Regions from separate parts of the Kitasatospora sp. NPDC058063 genome, predicted to be linked through region 4. Evidence: riboswitches for the same ligand, from Rfam matches in the RefSeq annotation. Region 4 holds a riboswitch; each other region holds the start of a gene.

Region 1 (4,311 bases), on a different contig from region 4:
GGCGCTGTGGCGCCCAGGAATCCGGCTTCGCCAACCAGGAGAAGGCCAAGGCCCGACCCGGAGGAGACAACCCCGTGATCTTCAGCCAGTACTACCTCGACTGCCTCTCCCAGGCCTCCTACCTGATCGCCGACGAACGCACCGGCCAGGCCGTGATCGTCGACCCCCGCCGGGACGTCGACGAGTACCTCGCCGACGCCATGGCGCGTGGCCTGACCGTCGTCGGCGTCATCAACACCCACTTCCACGCCGACTTCCTGGCCGGCCACCTCGAACTCGCCGCCCGCACCGGCGCCTGGATCGGCTACGGCCACCGCGCCGAGACCGAGTACCCGATTCGCAAGCTCACCGACGGCGAACGGATCGAACTCGGCGACGTCACCGTCCAGGTCCTCGAAACCCCCGGCCACACGCCCGAGTCGATCAGCATCCTGGTCTTCGAGCAGCCCGACGACACCGTCCCGTACGGTGTGCTCACCGGCGACGCGCTGTTCATCGGCGATGTCGGCCGCCCCGACCTGCTCGCCTCGGCCGGCGTCACCGCCGAGGAACTCGGCGCGATGCTCTACGACAGCGTCCACCACAAGCTGATGGGCCTGCCCGACGAGACCCTCGTCTTCCCCGCCCACGGTGCCGGCTCGGCCTGCGGCAAGAACCTCTCCGCCGACCGCCAGTCCACCATCGGGGCGCAGCGACTGACCAACTACGCCTGCCGGCCCATGGACCAGGACACCTTCGTCCGCATCGTCACCGCCGGCCAGTCCACCGCCCCCGCCTACTTCGGCCACGACGCCGCCCTCAACCGGCAGGACCGCCCGCTGCTGGATCCCACGAACGCAGCCCGCCCCCTGTGCCCCGAAGGCTTCAAGGAGGCCCGTTCCGCAGGCGCCGTCGTCCTCGACGCCCGCAGCCCCCAGGAGTTCGGCGCGGGACACATCCGCGGCGCCATCAACGTCCCCGTCGACGGCCGCTTCGCCGAACAGGCCGGCACCGTCCTCACCCCCGACAGCAGCATCGCGATCATCGCCCCGCAGGACCGCGAGGGCGAGGTCATCACCCGCCTCGCCCGCATCGGCTTCGACCACATCGCCGGCTACCTGCGCAACCCCGGCAACGCCCTGCCCGCCCTCGCCGACGAGGTCACCCCCGCCGGCCGCCTCACCGCCGACCGGCTCCGCACCGCCCTCGCCGACGAGCAGCCCCCCACCGTCCTGGACGTGCGCACCTGCGGCGAGCGCGAAACCGGCTCCATCGAAGAATCCCTGCACATCCCCCTGACCGAACTCCCCGGCCGCCTCGACGAGATCCCCACCGACCGCCCCCTCGTCGTCCACTGCGCCAGCGGCCACCGCTCCTCCATCGCCGCCAGCCTGCTGCGCCACCACGGCCACACCGAGGTCTCCGACCTCCTCGGCGGCTACGCCGCCTGGCACACCCTCACCCACCCCGCCCAGGTCTGAACCCAGCTGCCCCGGGCCACCCCCGTCGGGGTCCCGGAGTGCTCCCGAAGCCGCGCCCGCCACGGGACTTCAGGACACGATCCCGGTCCTGGAGTCCGGCGAGCGTCGCGACCGTGCTGGTGCCGATGGTCCGGCCCGGGGAAGTGCCGGCATCCCCCTCGTCGCACGTCTGCTTCAGCAGCGAGCATCGGGTGTTGCGGGCTGCCGGCTCGGACGAGCTGTTGCAGTAGATCGGGATGGCACTCGCCCAGGCCCCGTTTGCAGGCCGGTCTGCTTCGGGTCCTGGGCGCCAGGCTCCGGAACGAGGCCGGGGAGAGCTCGGCGTGGCGAGATCCCGATGGTGCGACGCGAGCACGAATCCCTGGACTTACTAGGACGTCCAACTATATGGTCGATGACAGGTCCGCGGTGTCAGGGAAGCCGGTGTGAGTCCGGCACGGTCCCGCCACTGTGACCGGGGAGTCCGTCCTCGCAGATGACGGCCACTGGCAGCCAGCCGGGAAGGCCTGAGGGCGTGCGGTGATCCGGGAGTCAGGATACCGGCCGCGGGTGATCCGTGTTTTCCACGAGGATGGAGACGACACGCATGACTCCGGGCTGCTCCCGTTCCGCTGCTCCTGGCTGTCCTGTGCCGACGGCTGTCGGAGCCCACCTGCTCTGACGGTACGTCATGCCACCGCCACCGTGACGTTGCGGGGCCGCATCACCGTGCGCCCGACCGTCGGCGGCGGCCTCCATTCCTCCTCTCCCCACCCCTGTCGAGAGAAGGAACCGATGGTCCGAGAACTGACCCACTTCATCGCCGGAAAGCCCACTGTCGGCACCTCCGGTCGCTTCGGCGACGTGTACGACCCCAACACCGGCCGGGTGCAGGCCCGGGTGCCCCTGGCGAGCCGCGCCGAGGTCGAGGCGGTGATCGCCGACGCCGCGCAGGCCCAGCCCGCGTGGGCCGCCTGGAACCCGCAGCGGCGGGCCCGCGTCCTGCTGCGCTTCCTCCAGCTGGTCGAGCAGGAGAAGGAGGAACTGGCCCGGCTGCTCTCCGCCGAGCACGGCAAGACCGTGGCCGACGCCCACGGCGACCTCCAACGCGGGCTGGAGGTCGTGGAGTTCGCCGCCGGGATCCCGCACCTGCTGAAGGGCGAGTTCAGCGACAACGCGGGCACCGGCATCGACGTCTACTCGATGCGCCAGCCGCTCGGCGTGGTCGCGGGCATCACGCCGTTCAACTTCCCGGCGATGATCCCGCTCTGGAAGGCCGCGCCTGCGCTGGCCTGCGGAAACGCCTTCGTGCTCAAGCCCTCGGAGCGCGATCCCTCGGTGCCGCTGCGGCTGGCCGAGCTGTTCCTGGAGGCCGGGCTGCCGCCGGGCGTGCTCAACGTGGTCAACGGCGGCAAGGAGGCCGTGGACACCCTGCTGGAGGACCCGCGGGTGCAGGCCCTCGGCTTCGTCGGCTCCACACCGGTCGCCCAGTACGTGTACGCCACCGCCGCCGCGCACGGGAAGCGGGCGCAGTGCTTCGGCGGCGCCAAGAACCACATGATCGTGATGCCGGACGCCGACCTCGACCAGGCGGCCGACGCGCTGGTCGGCGCCGGGTACGGATCGGCCGGCGAGCGGTGCATGGCGATCTCGGTGGCCGTCCCGGTGGGGGAGGAGACCGCGGACGCCCTGGTGGCGAAGCTGGTCGAGCGGATCGGCGCGCTCAAGGTCGGACGCTCGGACGACCCGGCGGCGGACTTCGGCCCGCTGGTGGGCCGTGACGCGCTGGACCGGGTCCGCGGCTACCTGGACCTCGGGGTCGAGGAGGGCGCCGAACTCGTCGTGGACGGACGGGACTTCCGCCTGGAGGGGCACGAGGACGGCTACTTCCTGGGCGCCACCCTCTTCGACCGGGTCACGCCCGGCATGCGGATCTACCGGGAGGAGATCTTCGGCCCGGTGCTGACCGTGGTGCGTGCCGCCGACTACGAGGAGGCGCTGCGGCTGCCCAGTGAGCACGAGTTCGGCAACGGCGTGGCCATCTACACCCGGGACGGCGACACCGCCCGGGACTTCGCCCGCCGGGTGAACACCGGCATGGTCGGGGTCAACGTGCCGATCCCGGTGCCGATCGCGTACCACACCTTCGGCGGCTGGAAGCGCTCCGGCTTCGGGGACCTCAACCAGCACGGGCCGGACGCGATCCGCTTCTACACCCGCACCCGCACCGTCACCTCGCGCTGGCCCTCCGGGGTCAAGGAGGGCGCGAGCTTCACCATGCCGACGATGGGATGAGCGCGATGCACGACCTCACCGAGGACCAGCGCGCCATCGCCCGGACCACCCGGGCCTTCGCCGAGGAGTACCTCGCGCCGCACGCCGTGGAGTGGGACCAGGCCAAGCACTTCCCGGTGGACGTGCTGCGCAAGGCAGCCGACCTGGGTCTGGCCGGTGTGTACGTCCGGGAGGGCGCGGGCGGCTCCGAACTCTCCCGGCTGGACGGCGTGGTGGCCTTCGAGGCACTCGCCACCGGCTGCCCGTCCATCGCCGCCTACCTGTCCATCCACAACATGGTCGCCTGGATGCTCGACCGCTACGGCACGCACGCGCAGCGCGCTCGCTGGCTGTCCGCGCTCTGCACGGCCGAGCACCTGGGCAGCTACTGCCTGACCGAGCCCGGTGCCGGCTCCGACGCGGCCGCGATCGCCACCCGGGCCGTGCGCGACGGCGACCACTGGGTGCTGGACGGCGTCAAGCAGTTCATCTCCGGCGCGGGAGCCTCGCAGGTGTACGTGGTGCTGGCCCGGACCGGTGCCCCCGGGCCGGACGGGATCTCCGCGTTCGTCGTCGAGCGCGACGACCCGGGGGTCGC
Region 2 (4,311 bases), on a different contig from region 4:
GTCGCGCTCATGAGCGGCATCGTGATGGGCGGCGGGGTCGGCGTCTCCGCCCACGGCAGCGTCCGGATCGTCACCGAGAGCACGCGCGTCGCCCTCCCGGAGGCCGGCATCGGCTTCGTCCCCGACGTCGGCGGCACCTACCTGCTCGCCCTCGCCCCCGGGGAGCTCGGCACCCACCTCGCCCTCACCGCGGGTTCCGTCGGTGCCGCCGACGCCCTGCTGTGCGGGCTCGCCGACCACTTCGTCCCCGCTGAACGACTGCCCGCCCTGCTGGACGACCTGGCCGAACTGCCCGTCCACGACGCCCTCGAACGGAACGTCGAGCCCGCGCCGACCGGTGCGCTGGCCGACCGACGCGGGTGGATCGACAGCTGCTACGCGGCCGGAACCGTGGAGGAGATCCTGGACCGGCTGCGGGAGAGCGGCGAACCCGAGGCGAAGAAGGCCGTCGACCGGATCGCCGCCAACTCCCCGACCGCCGTGAAGGCGACGCTCGCCGCGCTGCGCCGGGCCCGGGCACTCGGCCCGCTGGAGGCCGTCCTCGACCAGGAGTACCGCACCTCCTGCGCGGCGCTCGCCACGCCGGACCTCGCCGAGGGCATCCGGGCCCAGGTGATCGACAAGGACCGTTCGCCACGATGGCGTCCGGCGACGCTGAGCGCCGTCGAACCCGCCACCGTGGCCCGCTACTTCGCCCCGCTCGGCGAGCGCGAACTCGGCCTTGCCACCACAACCCCCCTGGAGCGCTGGTGACCCTCACCATCGGATTCATCGGACTGGGCAACATGGGCGGCCCGATGGCCGCCAACCTCGTCGAGGCCGGACATCAGGTGACCGGCTACGACCTCGCGCCGGAGGCGCTGCGGCAAGCGGAGACGGCCGGCGTCCGCCCGGCGGCCTCCGCCGCCGCGGCGGCCCGACAGGCCGACGTCGTCATCAGCATGCTGCCGGCCGGCCGCCACGTCCTGGCCGCCTACGCGGAGCTGCTGCCGTCAGCCCGTCCGGGCACCCTCTTCGTGGACTGCTCCACGATCGACGTCGCCGACGCCAGGGAGGCGCACGACCTGGCCGTACGTGCCGGGCAGCGCGCGGTGGACGCGCCGGTCTCCGGTGGGGTGGTCGGCGCGACGGCTGCGAGCCTGACCTTCATGGTCGGCGCCGAAGAGGCCGAATTCGCCGCGGTCAAGCCCGTGTTGGCGGTCATGGGGCGCAAGGTGGTGCACTGCGGCGCGGCCGGTGCCGGCCAGGCGGCGAAGGTCTGCAACAACATGATCCTCGGCATCTCGATGATCGCGGTCAGCGAGGCCTTCGTGCTCGGCGAGAGCCTCGGGCTCAGCCACCAGGCGTTGTTCGACGTGGCCTCCACCGCCTCCGGGCAGTGCTGGGCGCTCACCAGCAACTGTCCCGTCCCCGGGCCGGTGCCGGCCAGCCCGGCCAACCGCGACTACGCCGCCGGGTTCGCCGCCGCCCTGATGGCCAAGGACCTCGGACTGGCCGCCGGCGCGGCCGAAGCCGCGGGCCTGCCCACGGAACTCGGGCGCAAGGCAGCGCAGTTGTACGCGGACTTCGCGTCGTCCGAAGGCTCGGGCCTGGACTTCTCGGCGATCATCACCACCCTCGGGAAGGACACCGCATGACGTAGGAGACGATCCTGGTCGAACGCAAGGGCCGGGTCGGGCTGATCACGCTCGACCGCCCGAAGGCGCTCGACGCGCTGAACACCCAGCTGATGAACGAGGTGGTCGCGGCCGCGGCCACCTTCGACCGCGCCCCGGAGATCGGCTGTCTGGTGGTCACCGGTTCGGAGAAGGCCTTCGCGGCCGGCGCGGACATCAAGGAGATGCAGTCCCTCGAGTTCGTCGACGCCTACCTCGGCGACTGGTTCGCCGCCTGGGACCGCTTCGCCGCCCTGCGCAAGCCCGTGGTGGCGGCCGTCGCGGGCTACGCGCTGGGCGGCGGTTGCGAGTTGGCGATGATGTGCGACGTCCTGGTGGCGGCGGACACCGCGGCGCGCGTGGCATCCGGGTCCGGGCCCGGGATCCCTTGACCCGCTGTTCGGGCATCGCCATGATGGGCCGTCATGTTGTGACTCCGCCGCTGGGGGAAGTCCGGTTCGAATCCGGCGCTGACCCGCAACGGTAGGCCGCCGACCCCGCGTCGGCGGCGAGCCCGAGTACCCGTCGGCGGAGGTGTGTCACCCCTCCTCCCGTCGTGGTCTGCGGGCCGGAGCCCGCTGGCCCCTCGGCGCTCGCCGACGCCTTCCGGGCCCCTGCGCCCAGGCCCGGAAAGGCATCCCATGCCCGCTGTTCGCCGCTCCCTCGGTCTGCTCGCGATACCCGCCCTCACGCTCGCCACCGCACTCCCGGCGGCCACCGCCGCCCACGCTGCTCCCGCCACCTCGACGTCGTCGCCGACGGTCCGTCCCGACGCCGCCGCGGGTGGCTGGCTGGCCCGCCAGCTCGTCGACGGCGACCACTTCGAGTCCGTCTTCAACGGGACCGCCTACCCCGACCAGGGCCTGACCATCGATGCCGTGCTGGCCTTCGCCGCGTCGCACAGCTCCGACGAGGCCGCCGCGAAGGCCACCGCCTGGCTGGCGAAGCCCGAGATCATCGGCGGCTACCTCGGCGACGGCACCACCGAGGCCTACGCGGGCGCGACCGCCAAGCTGCTGCTCGCCGTCGAGGTGCGCGGCGGGAACCCGACGGCCTTCGGCGGAGTCGACCTGCCGGCCCGGCTGCGCTCGCTGCAGACCGCCGAAGGCCGCTTCTCCGACCGCTCGCAGTGGGGCGACTACAGCAACGCCTTCGGCCAGTCGCTGGCCCTGATCGCCCTGCACCGCACGCCCGGTGACGCCCCGGCGGCGGCCGTGGACTACCTCGCCAACAGCCAGTGCGCGGACGGGGGCTTCCCCGTCTCCTTCGGCCAGGCCGCCTGCACCAGCGACCCGGACGCCACCGCCCTGGCCGCCCAGGCCCTCGCCGCCACCGGCCGCACCGCCAAGGCGAACGCGGGCCTCGGCTGGCTCACCGCCCACCAGAACGCCGACGGCGGGTTCGCGGCCGCCGGGTCGACCACCTCCAACGCCAACAGCACGGGCCTGGCCACCCAGGCGCTGCTCTCCGGTGGACGCCTCGGCTCCGGCCTCAAGGGCTGGGGCCGGCTGGTGAAGTTCCAGCAGGGCTGCGCCGCCGACCCGGCGCTCCGTGGCGCCGTCGTCTACGACGCGTCCGGCTTCAACGCGGGCAACGGCGCCCGGGCCACCGCGCAGGCCGTCCTCGGCCTCGCGGGTACCCCGCTGGCCACGCTCTCCGCCGCCGGGGCCCGCCCGGACGCGCCCACCCTGGCCTGCCCGACCCCGGCCACGCGCTGAACACACCTGACATCAGGAGGATTTCACCGATGACCGACACCTTCATGGTGGCCCGCCCGGCCCGCCGTACGCTCGGCTCGATCGCCGCGGCCGCCGCCCTCACCGCCGGACTGCTCGGCGTCTCCGCCGTCCAGGCCCCGCAGGCGCAGGCGGTCGCTTGCAGCGGGACCACCGGAGTCACCGTCGTGGTCGACTTCACCGCCGTCGGCGGCGGCGTCCAGACCGGGTGCGCGCCCGGTGACCCGGCCAGCGGCCTCGCCGCGCTCACCGGCGCCGGATTCTCGTACGCCTTCCACCCGCGCTACCCGGGCTTCGTCTGCACCATCAACGCCCTGCCGACGACCTGCACCAACCCCACCGGCAGCGCCTACTGGTCGTACTGGCACGCCCAGCACGGCGGCCCCTGGTCGTACAGCAGCCTCGGTGCCGGCAGCTACAACCCGGCACCCGGAGACGTCGAGGGCTGGTCCTTCGGCGCCGGCGCGCAGCCGGGCATCACCGCCCCCTGACCCGTCTGCCCGTACACGTCGACGCCCCGGCCTCCCCGATGAGGGAGGCCGGGGCACAGGGGTCAGGCGTGGGGTGCCCGCCGGCGCCGGACGAGGTGGTCGTACAGCACGCCCAGCCCGCCCAGCCCCGCCAGCAGGCTCGCCACACCCACGTAGCAGCCTGCCATCCATCGGGAAGCACCGATCGGAACCCGTCCCTCTGCTCCGCGAAGCCGGCGGGCGATCGCCCGCCGAGGCCATGATCCTCCTTCGCCCGGCCACTCACCGGACCGGGCACGGGAGCCGCCGTCGCGGCGGTCCCGGTGCTCGGTAGGCTCGGCTGCACGGATCCCAGGCGCCACCGTCGGCGCGCAGGCGTTCCTGGCGAGGAGGTACCCGCCGCGGACACCGGGGGATCGCTCCCTCGAAGGTGGACCGTTTCTCGTGGTG
Region 3 (4,311 bases), on a different contig from region 4:
GACCAGTACGCGGTGGCCGGGGGCGTCAGGACGCACTTCTCCTGGTCGGGGGTCGGGTACTGCTTGCCGCCCTGGAAGCCGCTGTAGCCGATGCGGCAGATGAAGGCCGGGCCGTCGTGCCCGGTGCCGGTGGTCTTCCAGCCGCCCTGGTTCAGCAGGGCGTACCCGGTGGTCGGCGTGGTGCCGCAGGACCGCAGCAGCGGGCCGCCCCACGTGCCGAAGTCCACGGCGAGCACGACCCCGGAGGTGGTGGTGCACTGGTCCATCGGCAACGGCGCCGCGGACGCCGGGGCGGTGCCCACGGCGACGCCGCCGAACGCGAGGGCCAGGGTCGTGGCCGCTGCGCCCAGCAGTCGGCCGAAGCGCCGGATCACCGGTGACGCCCCGGGCCGGAGGCGGTACGACGGCGGGCGGCCAGGAGGGCCGCAGCGCCGAGCACGGTCAGCAGACCGGAGGCCCCCGTCAGTGCGAGTGCTTCGCTCCCCGTGGCCGCGAGGCCGCCGGTACCGGACCGCCCGGCACCGGCGGGAACGTCACCGCCGACCGGGCCAACGGCGAGCGGGTCACCGACGGGCGGGGCGTCGGACGGACGGGTGGTCGAGCCGTCACCGGGATTGGACGCGACGGAGGTGGGGGACGTCGTCGCCGTCTGCGTGCCGGTGCCCGTCGGGGTCGGCGTACCGGTCGCGGTCGCGGTGCCCGTGGGAGTGCCGGTCGGCGTCCCGGTGGGGGTCGGCGTCGGCGTGCCGGCGAGGTTGCGGGACAGCGTGCCGAAGGAGATCCCGGTGGCACCGCCCAGCACCTGCGTGGACGCCCGGACGTCCGAGCCCTGCTGTCCCCCGGAGGCGACGTTGAACCCGCCGTCGCCGTTCTGCTGCCCGGCGAGGAAGTCGAGCGCCTTGGCGATCTGCCCACCGTAGGCGGCCTTGCGCAGCGTCATGCCCTGGACGGCCAGCGCGGCCGAGTTGGTCGAGTCGCCGGCCGCACCGGGGAAGCCGCCGTCGGGCAGCTGCCGCGAGGCGAGCCAGCCGAGCCCCTTGTCGACCGCCTGCGCAGCTTCGTCACCCGGAACCAGGGTCAGGGCCATGACGGCCATCGCCGTGCTGTCCACGTCGGAGTCGCCGGTGGCGGGGATCAGGCTCGGCCAGGAGCCGTCCGGGTGCTGGAGGCCTCTCAGGTAGGCGATCGCAGGGGCGGCGTTGGCGGCGTCCCCGGCCCGGAGCTGGGCCATGACGGCGAGCGCCTGGGAGAACACCGAGGTCGCGTAGACGTAGTTGCCCGGGGCGGCGCAGCCGGTGTTCGCGTCGGCCTTGGTGCACACCAGCGCGGCGAGGGCGGCGATCAGGTCGTGACCGCCGAAGGCGCGCGGGTCGCGGCCGACCACCTCGGCGAGCAGCGCCTCCTTGCCGATCGACCCACCGCCGGCGTACTCGGTACCGATGGCCGTCCAGTCGTTGACGGTGCGCTCGCTCGCGTCCTTGCCCTGCTGGTCCAGGAAGTCGACGATCCGGCGCAGCGCCGCGTCGTCGGTGCCGGTCGCGGCGAGGGCGTAGGCCCCGTCGATGGTCAGGCCGAAGTCGGCGAAGGCCGGGAACCCCTCGTAGTAGTGGCCGTCGATCAGCCGGGCCGGGTCGGTGAGGTAGGCGCTGCCCTTGGCAGCGTCCGGCTTTCGCCCCGCGGGCGTGGTCGGGGGCGTGGTGGCCGGCGTGGTCGGCGTGGTGGTCGGCGGAATGGTGGCGCCGTCCGGGTTGTGCCGGACGCTGGTGAGGTCGGTGCCCGTCAGAGCCAGGATCGCCTGTTCGGTGGCCGCGGCGTCCGGGTCGGTGGTGACCGCATCCGGGCCGAAGCCGCCGTCCTTGTTCTGGCGGGCGGCGAGCCAGGCGGTGGCTGCGGCCCGGCGGGCGCCCTGGCCGGTGGCCTGGAAGGCCTGGGCGGCGCTCGCGGTGCTGGTGGTGTCGCCGGGGGCGCCGACGTACGGGAGGAGGGAGCCGTCCGGCTGCTGGCTCGCCGCCAGCTGGTCGGTGGCCTTCCTCGCCGCCGCCTCGTACCCGGGGGCGGTCCGCAGGGCGAGGACGGCGACGGCGGTGGTGAGCGGGTCCGACTCGCAGTGCTCACCCGCGACGATCATCGAGCCGGCCATGCCGCCGTCGGCGCACTGGAGGGCCGTGAAGCGGGCGAGCGCCGGCGCGGGCGGGGTGACGCCGGCGCGCTGGAGCGCGATGACGCCGAGGGACTGGACCCAGGGCGAGGCCGCGCCGAGGAAGTCCCCGGCGGCCGTGCAGTTGCCGTTCTCCCCGGCTGCGGTGCAGACGTGGTCGGTGAGCGCGGCGATCAGGTCCCGCCCGCCGAAGGTGCGCGGGTCGCGGCCGGTGCTCTCGGCGACGAGGGCCAGCAGCGCGGCGGCCCGCGTGTCGGGCGTGCCGGTGGGGCCGGCGGGGTGGAGGAACGCGTCGGTGTGGTCGGCGAGGAAGCCGACGACCTTCCGCAGCGCCGGGTCCTGCGTGCCCGCGGCGGCGAGCGCGATGGCGGTGAGAGCGGTCCGGGGGTAGTCCGGCCCCGGGGCGGCCCAGTTCTCCATGTGGTCGCCGCCGACCAGTTGTCCGGCCAGCCAGGCCGCGGCCGCGGCCGGGTCGCCGGTGGCACTGGGACCGGTCGGGCTCGCGGACGGCGAAGGGGTCGCGGAGGGCGAGGGGCCGCCGGCCTTGGCCCGGACGGAGTCCAGGGTGAAGCTCGGCGCCCCGCTGGTGCCCCCGATGTCGGTGCCGCCGTACACCCAGGCCTCGACCTCACCGGGCTTGGGCTGCTGCGTGCCGGCGCCGAACCGGCTGTAGGACCAGGTCTGTTGGCCGGGTGCGGCGATCCAGTACGACCAGTACGCGGTGGCCTGCGGGGTGTTGACGCACGGCTCCTCGGCCGGAGTCGGGTACTGGACACCGCCGTTGAAGGTCCCGGTGCCGAGTCGGCAGATGAAGGCGGGCCCGTCGTGCTCGGTTCCGGTCGTGGTGAATCCCGCGTTGTGCAGCAGGTTCATGCCCGTCGTGGGGTGGGCGTCACAGCCCCGGACGACCCCGCCGCCCCAGTGGCTGAAGTCGACGGCGACGATCGCGCCCGTCGTCGCCGTGCACTGCTCGATCGGATCGGCTGCCGCGGAGCCGGGGTGGCCCAGCAGGACGGTTCCTCCCGCGGCCACCGCGACGGCCGTGGTGACCAGAAGCGAGCCCAGTTCTCTGCTTCTGTGACGCGTAGGACTGCTGCTGACCCTCACCGGCGACTCCCCGATCGGTCGTCGGGGTCCCACGACGCAGCCGACGGCTCTCCCCGGTACGGGGGCCCGTCGCGACCGCGTCGTAGTCCACGACGACGCATGCACTCAAGAACAAGGCCCCGGCGCAGGCATTCCGGCTCACCGGCCCTTGCGGGCGGGTCTACGGTTGCGGGTCAGCGCCGGAATCGGACCGGCTTCCCCTGACTGCCGAGGATTAAAAAGCGGTTCATCACACCATGTGCTCGGAGCCATCGTCAACGAGTCGTCATGTCGCTTTCGCCACCTCGTAGATCCGTTCACGGGTGCGGTAACGTCCGCGGTGGCCGAGCGGGGGAATCCGGTGCGAATCCGGAGCTGACGCGCAGCGGTGTGGGGCGGTGGTTGCACCGGCCCCGAGCCCGAATGCCCGCGCGGTCGTGCAGCACCAGCACCAGCCAGCCCACGCGATCCGGGCGGCCGCCGCCCCGTACCGCCGCGCTCCTGGAACGAGTGCGCCGGGACCCGGGGCAGGACCGGCGCGCCCGTCACCCCAAGGAGCCCGTTCCGTGTCCGTTCCCGCGCACTCGCGCTTCGTCCCCTCACGTCTCGCTTCCGCGGCGACCGTCTCGATGGCCGCCGGCGCCCTCCTGATGTCGGCCGTCCCTGCGCACGCCACCGCCTCGCCGAGCCAGATAGCCACCTCCAGAAGCACCGGCGTCACGTACCTCAAGTCCCTCCAGGCCGCCGACGGCAGCTACGTCACCGGCGGCGGGCTCTCCAACGAGTGGGCCTTCGGCGCGCTCGCCGCCGCCGGCACCGCCGCGGCCGATGTCACCCCTGGCGGCGACACGAGCAAGAACGCGCGCCTGGTCTACCGCAACCAGCTCGCCGCGAGCAGCTGGCCGAGCACCTCGCCGGTCGTCACCGACTACGAGCGCGGCATCCTCAACTCCTACGCGGCCGGCATCGACCCCGCGCGGATCGGCCCGGGCCGCAACCTCGTGGCCGACCTCGCCGCCTACTGGCAGACCGCCGAACCCGGCTACTACGGCCCGTCCGCGAACTTC
Region 4 (4,311 bases):
TCACCACGAGCAGGTCCTGCTGGAAGGGGTGCCGGAAGACCACCACCGCGCCCGGCCGGATCGGCGCGCCGTAGCGGACCAGCAGCTGGTCGCCCTCGCGCAGGGTCGGGACCATCGACGGCCCCGCCACGTCGATCAGTCCGAACGGCAGCGCGCCGCCCCGGTCCGGCCCCCCGGCCCCGGCGCCCTGCGGTCGCGTGCTCCGCGCCACGACTCCTCCTCCTGCTCCGCCCGCCCCCAGTCTGCCGTACGGACCGTCACCGGTCCGATGTCCGGATTACCCCGGTTCCTGGTCCGTCTTTTGCCCTAGGCCCGCCGCCCGATCGCGAAACGGCGAGGCCGGAAGGGTAATCTCGGGCGCGGGAAGACGATCTAAGGAAGGACTCCCATGTTCTCTCGTCTGTTTGCACCTCGCGCCACCGCCCACGCCCACTGCGACCTGCCCTGCGGCGTGTACGACCCGGCTCAGGCCAAGCTGGAGGCCGAGTCGGTCAAGGCCACCCAGGAGAAGTACCAGGCCAACGAGGACCCGCACTTCCGCGCCCGCGCCATCATCATCAAGGAGCAGCGCGCCGAGGCCGTCAAGCACCACATCTCGGTGCTGTGGAGCGACTACTTCAAGGCCCCGCACTTCGAGAAGTACCCGCAGCTGCACCAGCTGATCAACGACACCCTGAAGGCCGCCTCGGCCGCCAAGGCGTCCACCGACCCGGCCACCGGCCAGGCCCTGCTGGACCTGATCGCCGAGGTCGACAAGATCTTCTGGGAGACCAAGCAGGCCTGAGCCTGACGCGTCGCCACCCGACCGCCCCCGTCCGCACCGCCGGACGGGGGCGGTCGCGCGTTCCCGGTCCCACCCAGGGCCGGTAAGGGTTGCCTGCCCTGAGTGGCTGTTATGCTGCCAGGGCGTCCGAGGGGGAAGTCCGGTGTGAATCCGGCGCTGACCCGCAACGGTGAGCACGGCCCGTACCAGCCCGTACGGCCCGCGCCAGCCCGATCGCCCCCGGCCGCTGAACTCCCGACAACTCGCCGCGGACTGCGAGGGGAACGGCGCCGCGGCACGCCTTCGGCCGGCGCCCGCCCCGGCGCACCCGCGGCCCGAGGCAAGGCGCACCCGTGGACCGTGCAGTCGTGGACCGTGCAGTCGGCCCGCCCACCCGTCGAATACCCGTCGTCCCGCTCGCCGCCGGCCTCGTCGCCGCCCTGCTGCTGTCGCTGCTCTGCGGGGTCGCCCTCGGCTCCTCCGGACTCGGCCTGCCCCGGGTGCTGCGGCTGCTGGGCGCCGGGCTGACGGGCGGACGGCTGGACGCGGGCGAGGCGGCCGCGTACGCGATCGTCTGGGAGATCCGGCTGCCGCGCACCGTGCTGGCCGCCGTCGTCGGCGCCGGACTCGCCGCCTGCGGGGTCGCCGTCCAGGCCCTGGTGCGCAACGCGCTGGCCGACCCCTTCGTGCTCGGCATCTCCTCCGGCGCGGCCGTCGGCGCCAACGCCGTCCTGCTCTTCGGCGCCTTCGCCTCGCTCGGGGTGTGGGCGATCTCCGCCTCCGCCTTCGGCTCCGCGCTGGCCGCCATGACGCTCGTCTACCTCGCCGCCCGCACCGCGTACGGACTCACCCCGCTGCGCCTGGTGCTCACCGGCACCGCCCTGTCCTACGGCTTCTCCGCCGCCACCACCCTGATGGTCTTCGCCGCCGACCGCGGCGAGGCCGCCCGGGGCGCCATGATGTGGCTGCTCGGCAGCCTCGGCGGCGCCACCTGGGGCAAGGTGCCGATCGCCGCCGTCACGGTGGTGGCCGGGCTCGCGTACCTGGCCTGCGCCGCCGGGCGGCTGGACGCGCTCGCCATGGGCGACGAGACCTCCGCCTCGCTCGGCGTGGACCCGGACCGGCTGCGCCGCGAGCTGTTCGTGGTGACGGCCGCCGTCACCGGCACCGTGGTCGCGGTCAGCGGGGCGATCGGCTTCGTCGGACTGCTGATGCCGCACCTGGCGCGGATGCTGGTCGGCGCCGGGCACCGCCGGGTGCTGGTGATCGCGCCGCTCGCCGGGGCACTGCTGCTGGTCTGGGTGGACATCGCCTCGCGCACCCTGCTGGCACCCGCCGAACTGCCCGTCGGTGTGTTCACCGCGGTGCTCGGCGTGCCCGCCTTCCTGCTGATGATGCGCCGCCGCGGCCAGGCCCTCGGAGGAACCCGGTGACCGACGTGACCACGGCGGCCGGCCCGGCCGACCCGACCGACCCGGCCGCGCCCACCCCGGCGCGGGCCCAGGACCTCGCCGTCGACGCCGTCTCGGTGGAGCTGGCCGGCACCCGGCTGGTCCACGAGGTGAACCTGGCGGCCGCCGCCGGGCAGGTGGTCGGGCTGGTCGGCCCGAACGGCAGCGGCAAGTCGACCCTGCTGCGCTGCGTCTACCGGGTGCTGAAGCCGGCCGGCGGCGTGGTCCGGCTGGCCGGCGACGACCTGCACGCCCTGAGCGCCCGCGACACGGCCCGCCGGGTGGCCGCGCTGACCCAGGAGCACTCCGCCGAGTTCGACTTCACCGTCGCCGAGGTGGTCGCCATGGGCCGGCTGCCGCACCGCCGCGGCTTCGGCTCCCCGGCCGACGGGGACGCGGAGCGCTGCGCCGGGGCACTGCGCAAGGTCCGGGCCGGGCACCTCGCCGAGCGCGGCTTCCTGAGCCTGTCCGGGGGCGAGAAGCAGCGGGTGCTGTTCGCCCGCGCGCTGGTCCAGGAACCGCGCCTGCTGGTGCTGGACGAACCCACCAACCACCTCGACATCGCCCACCAGTTGGAGGTGCTCGCGCTCGCCCGCGAGGCCGGCCCGACGGTGCTCACCGCGCTGCACGACCTCAACCTGGCGGCCGGCCACTGCGACCTGGTCTACGTGCTGCGGGCCGGGCGGATCGTCGCCTCCGGCCCGCCCCACGAGGTGCTCCGCCCCGCCCTGCTGGCCGAGGTGTTCGGCGTCCGCGCCACCCCGGTGCGGCACCCGGAGACCGGCGCCCTCCAGCTGCTGTTCGACCGGCTCGCCCCCTCCTCCTGACCCGTCCCGCCTGCCCAGAGGAACCACCTTGCGCACCAAGGCCGTTGCCACCGCCGCCCTGCTCGTCCTCGGACTCACCGCCTGCGGCGCCGAGATCGCCCCGAAGGAGGCCGCCACCGCCTCCGCCCACTACCCGGTGACGGTGGACAACTGCGGGCAGAAGCTCACCTTCGCGCAGAAGCCCGCCCGGGTGGTGACCAACGACGTCAACATCACCGAGCTGATGCTCTCCCTCGGCCTCGCCGACCGGATGGCCGGCTACGTGATGCCCGACGACAAGGGCCGGATCGACAAGGTGGCCTGGAAGGACGGCTACCAGCAGACCACCTGGCTCTCCAAGAAGGTGCTCACCAAGGAGATCGCCCTGGACGCCCGGGCCGACCTGGTCCTCGCCGGCTGGCACTACGGCTTCGACGAGGGCTCCGGCGTCACCCCGCAGGCGTTCAAGGCGCTCGGCGTCGACTCGTACGTGCTCAGCGAGTCCTGCCGCAGCGGCAAGGGCACCGAGCGCGGCGTGATGGACCCGCTGGAGGCCCTCTACACCGACCTGGCCAACCTCGGCGAGATCTTCGACGTCAAGGACCGCTCCGACAAACTGATCGCGGACTTCAAGGCGCAGATCGCCGCTGTCCCGCAGCCCGAGCGCCGCCCGTCCGTCTTCCTGTACGACAGCGGGCAGGACAAGCCGTACACCGCCGGGAAGTTCGCCGCCGCCAACGAGATCATCGCCAAGGCCGGCGGGAGCAACATCATGGGCGACCTCGCCGACACCTGGGTCACGGCCGGCTGGGAGGGCGTGGTGCAGCGCGACCCGGAGGTGATCGTGATCAACGACTACGCGACGCCCGGGGCCGAGGAGAAGCGGAAGTTCCTGAAGTCCTTCCCGCCGCTGGCCAACGTCTCCGCGGTCAGGAACGACCGGATCTTCGTCATGGACTACGTCGACCTGGTGGAGAGCCCGCGCAACCCGGCCGCGGTCGGCGCGCTGGCCGAGTACCTGCGCACCGTGCCGGCCCGCTGACGGCCCCGGTCCGCTCCTCCGGGGCGGTGGCCGCGGGCGTACGCTCAAGGTACGAGCCGACGGAACCCGACCGGAGGAGCGAGATCATGACCACGATGGCGGCCCCCGGCGCCTTCGACACCCGCGCCCTGCGCGAGGGCATCGAGCGCTGCGACGCCGAGACCCTCCTCGCGCTCTACGCGCAGGACGCCGAACTGCGCATGGTCGATCGCAGGACCCAGCCCAGCCACCCCCTGGTGATGCACGGCC

What was found. Region 4 has a riboswitch for cobalamin ahead of ACFVUY_RS14400 (FecCD family ABC transporter permease). Riboswitches for the same ligand answer to the same signal wherever they lie in the genome.
Region 1: it holds a riboswitch for cobalamin, as region 4 does, so the genes downstream of both, ACFVUY_RS22730 (CoA-acylating methylmalonate-semialdehyde dehydrogenase) here and ACFVUY_RS14400 (FecCD family ABC transporter permease) in region 4, are expected to answer to the same signal.
Region 2: it holds a riboswitch for cobalamin, as region 4 does, so the genes downstream of both, ACFVUY_RS22755 (prenyltransferase/squalene oxidase repeat-containing protein) here and ACFVUY_RS14400 (FecCD family ABC transporter permease) in region 4, are expected to answer to the same signal.
Region 3: it holds a riboswitch for cobalamin, as region 4 does, so the genes downstream of both, ACFVUY_RS22775 (prenyltransferase/squalene oxidase repeat-containing protein) here and ACFVUY_RS14400 (FecCD family ABC transporter permease) in region 4, are expected to answer to the same signal.

The regions. Positions count from the first base shown of each region.
Region 1 covers NZ_JBHVSD010000012.1:234,604-238,914, forward strand. The annotation lists gene ACFVUY_RS22725 (rhodanese-like domain-containing protein) at 75-1,460, shown strand; cobalamin riboswitch at 1,832-2,023, shown strand; gene ACFVUY_RS22730 (CoA-acylating methylmalonate-semialdehyde dehydrogenase) at 2,235-3,734, shown strand; gene ACFVUY_RS22735 (acyl-CoA dehydrogenase family protein) at 3,731-4,311, shown strand, end outside.
Region 2 covers NZ_JBHVSD010000012.1:239,803-244,113, forward strand. The annotation lists gene ACFVUY_RS22740 (enoyl-CoA hydratase/isomerase family protein) at 1-753, shown strand, start outside; gene mmsB (3-hydroxyisobutyrate dehydrogenase) at 750-1,637, shown strand; partial or broken gene ACFVUY_RS22750 (enoyl-CoA hydratase-related protein) at 1,649-2,041, shown strand; cobalamin riboswitch at 2,060-2,200, shown strand; gene ACFVUY_RS22755 (prenyltransferase/squalene oxidase repeat-containing protein) at 2,297-3,373, shown strand; gene ACFVUY_RS22760 (flagellar hook-length control protein FliK) at 3,403-3,882, shown strand; gene ACFVUY_RS22765 (adenosylcobinamide amidohydrolase) at 4,306-4,311, shown strand, end outside.
Region 3 covers NZ_JBHVSD010000012.1:245,814-250,124, reverse strand. The annotation lists gene ACFVUY_RS22780 (hypothetical protein) at 1-374, opposite strand, end outside; gene ACFVUY_RS22775 (prenyltransferase/squalene oxidase repeat-containing protein) at 371-3,265, opposite strand; cobalamin riboswitch at 3,371-3,512, opposite strand; cobalamin riboswitch at 3,596-3,673, shown strand; gene ACFVUY_RS22770 (hypothetical protein) at 3,874-4,311, shown strand, end outside.
Region 4 covers NZ_JBHVSD010000007.1:178,779-183,089, reverse strand. The annotation lists gene sodX (nickel-type superoxide dismutase maturation protease) at 1-115, opposite strand, end outside; gene sodN (superoxide dismutase, Ni) at 389-784, shown strand; cobalamin riboswitch at 874-1,024, shown strand; gene ACFVUY_RS14400 (FecCD family ABC transporter permease) at 1,132-2,196, shown strand; gene ACFVUY_RS14395 (ABC transporter ATP-binding protein) at 2,292-3,041, shown strand; gene ACFVUY_RS14390 (ABC transporter substrate-binding protein) at 3,070-4,062, shown strand; gene ACFVUY_RS14385 (nuclear transport factor 2 family protein) at 4,149-4,311, shown strand, end outside.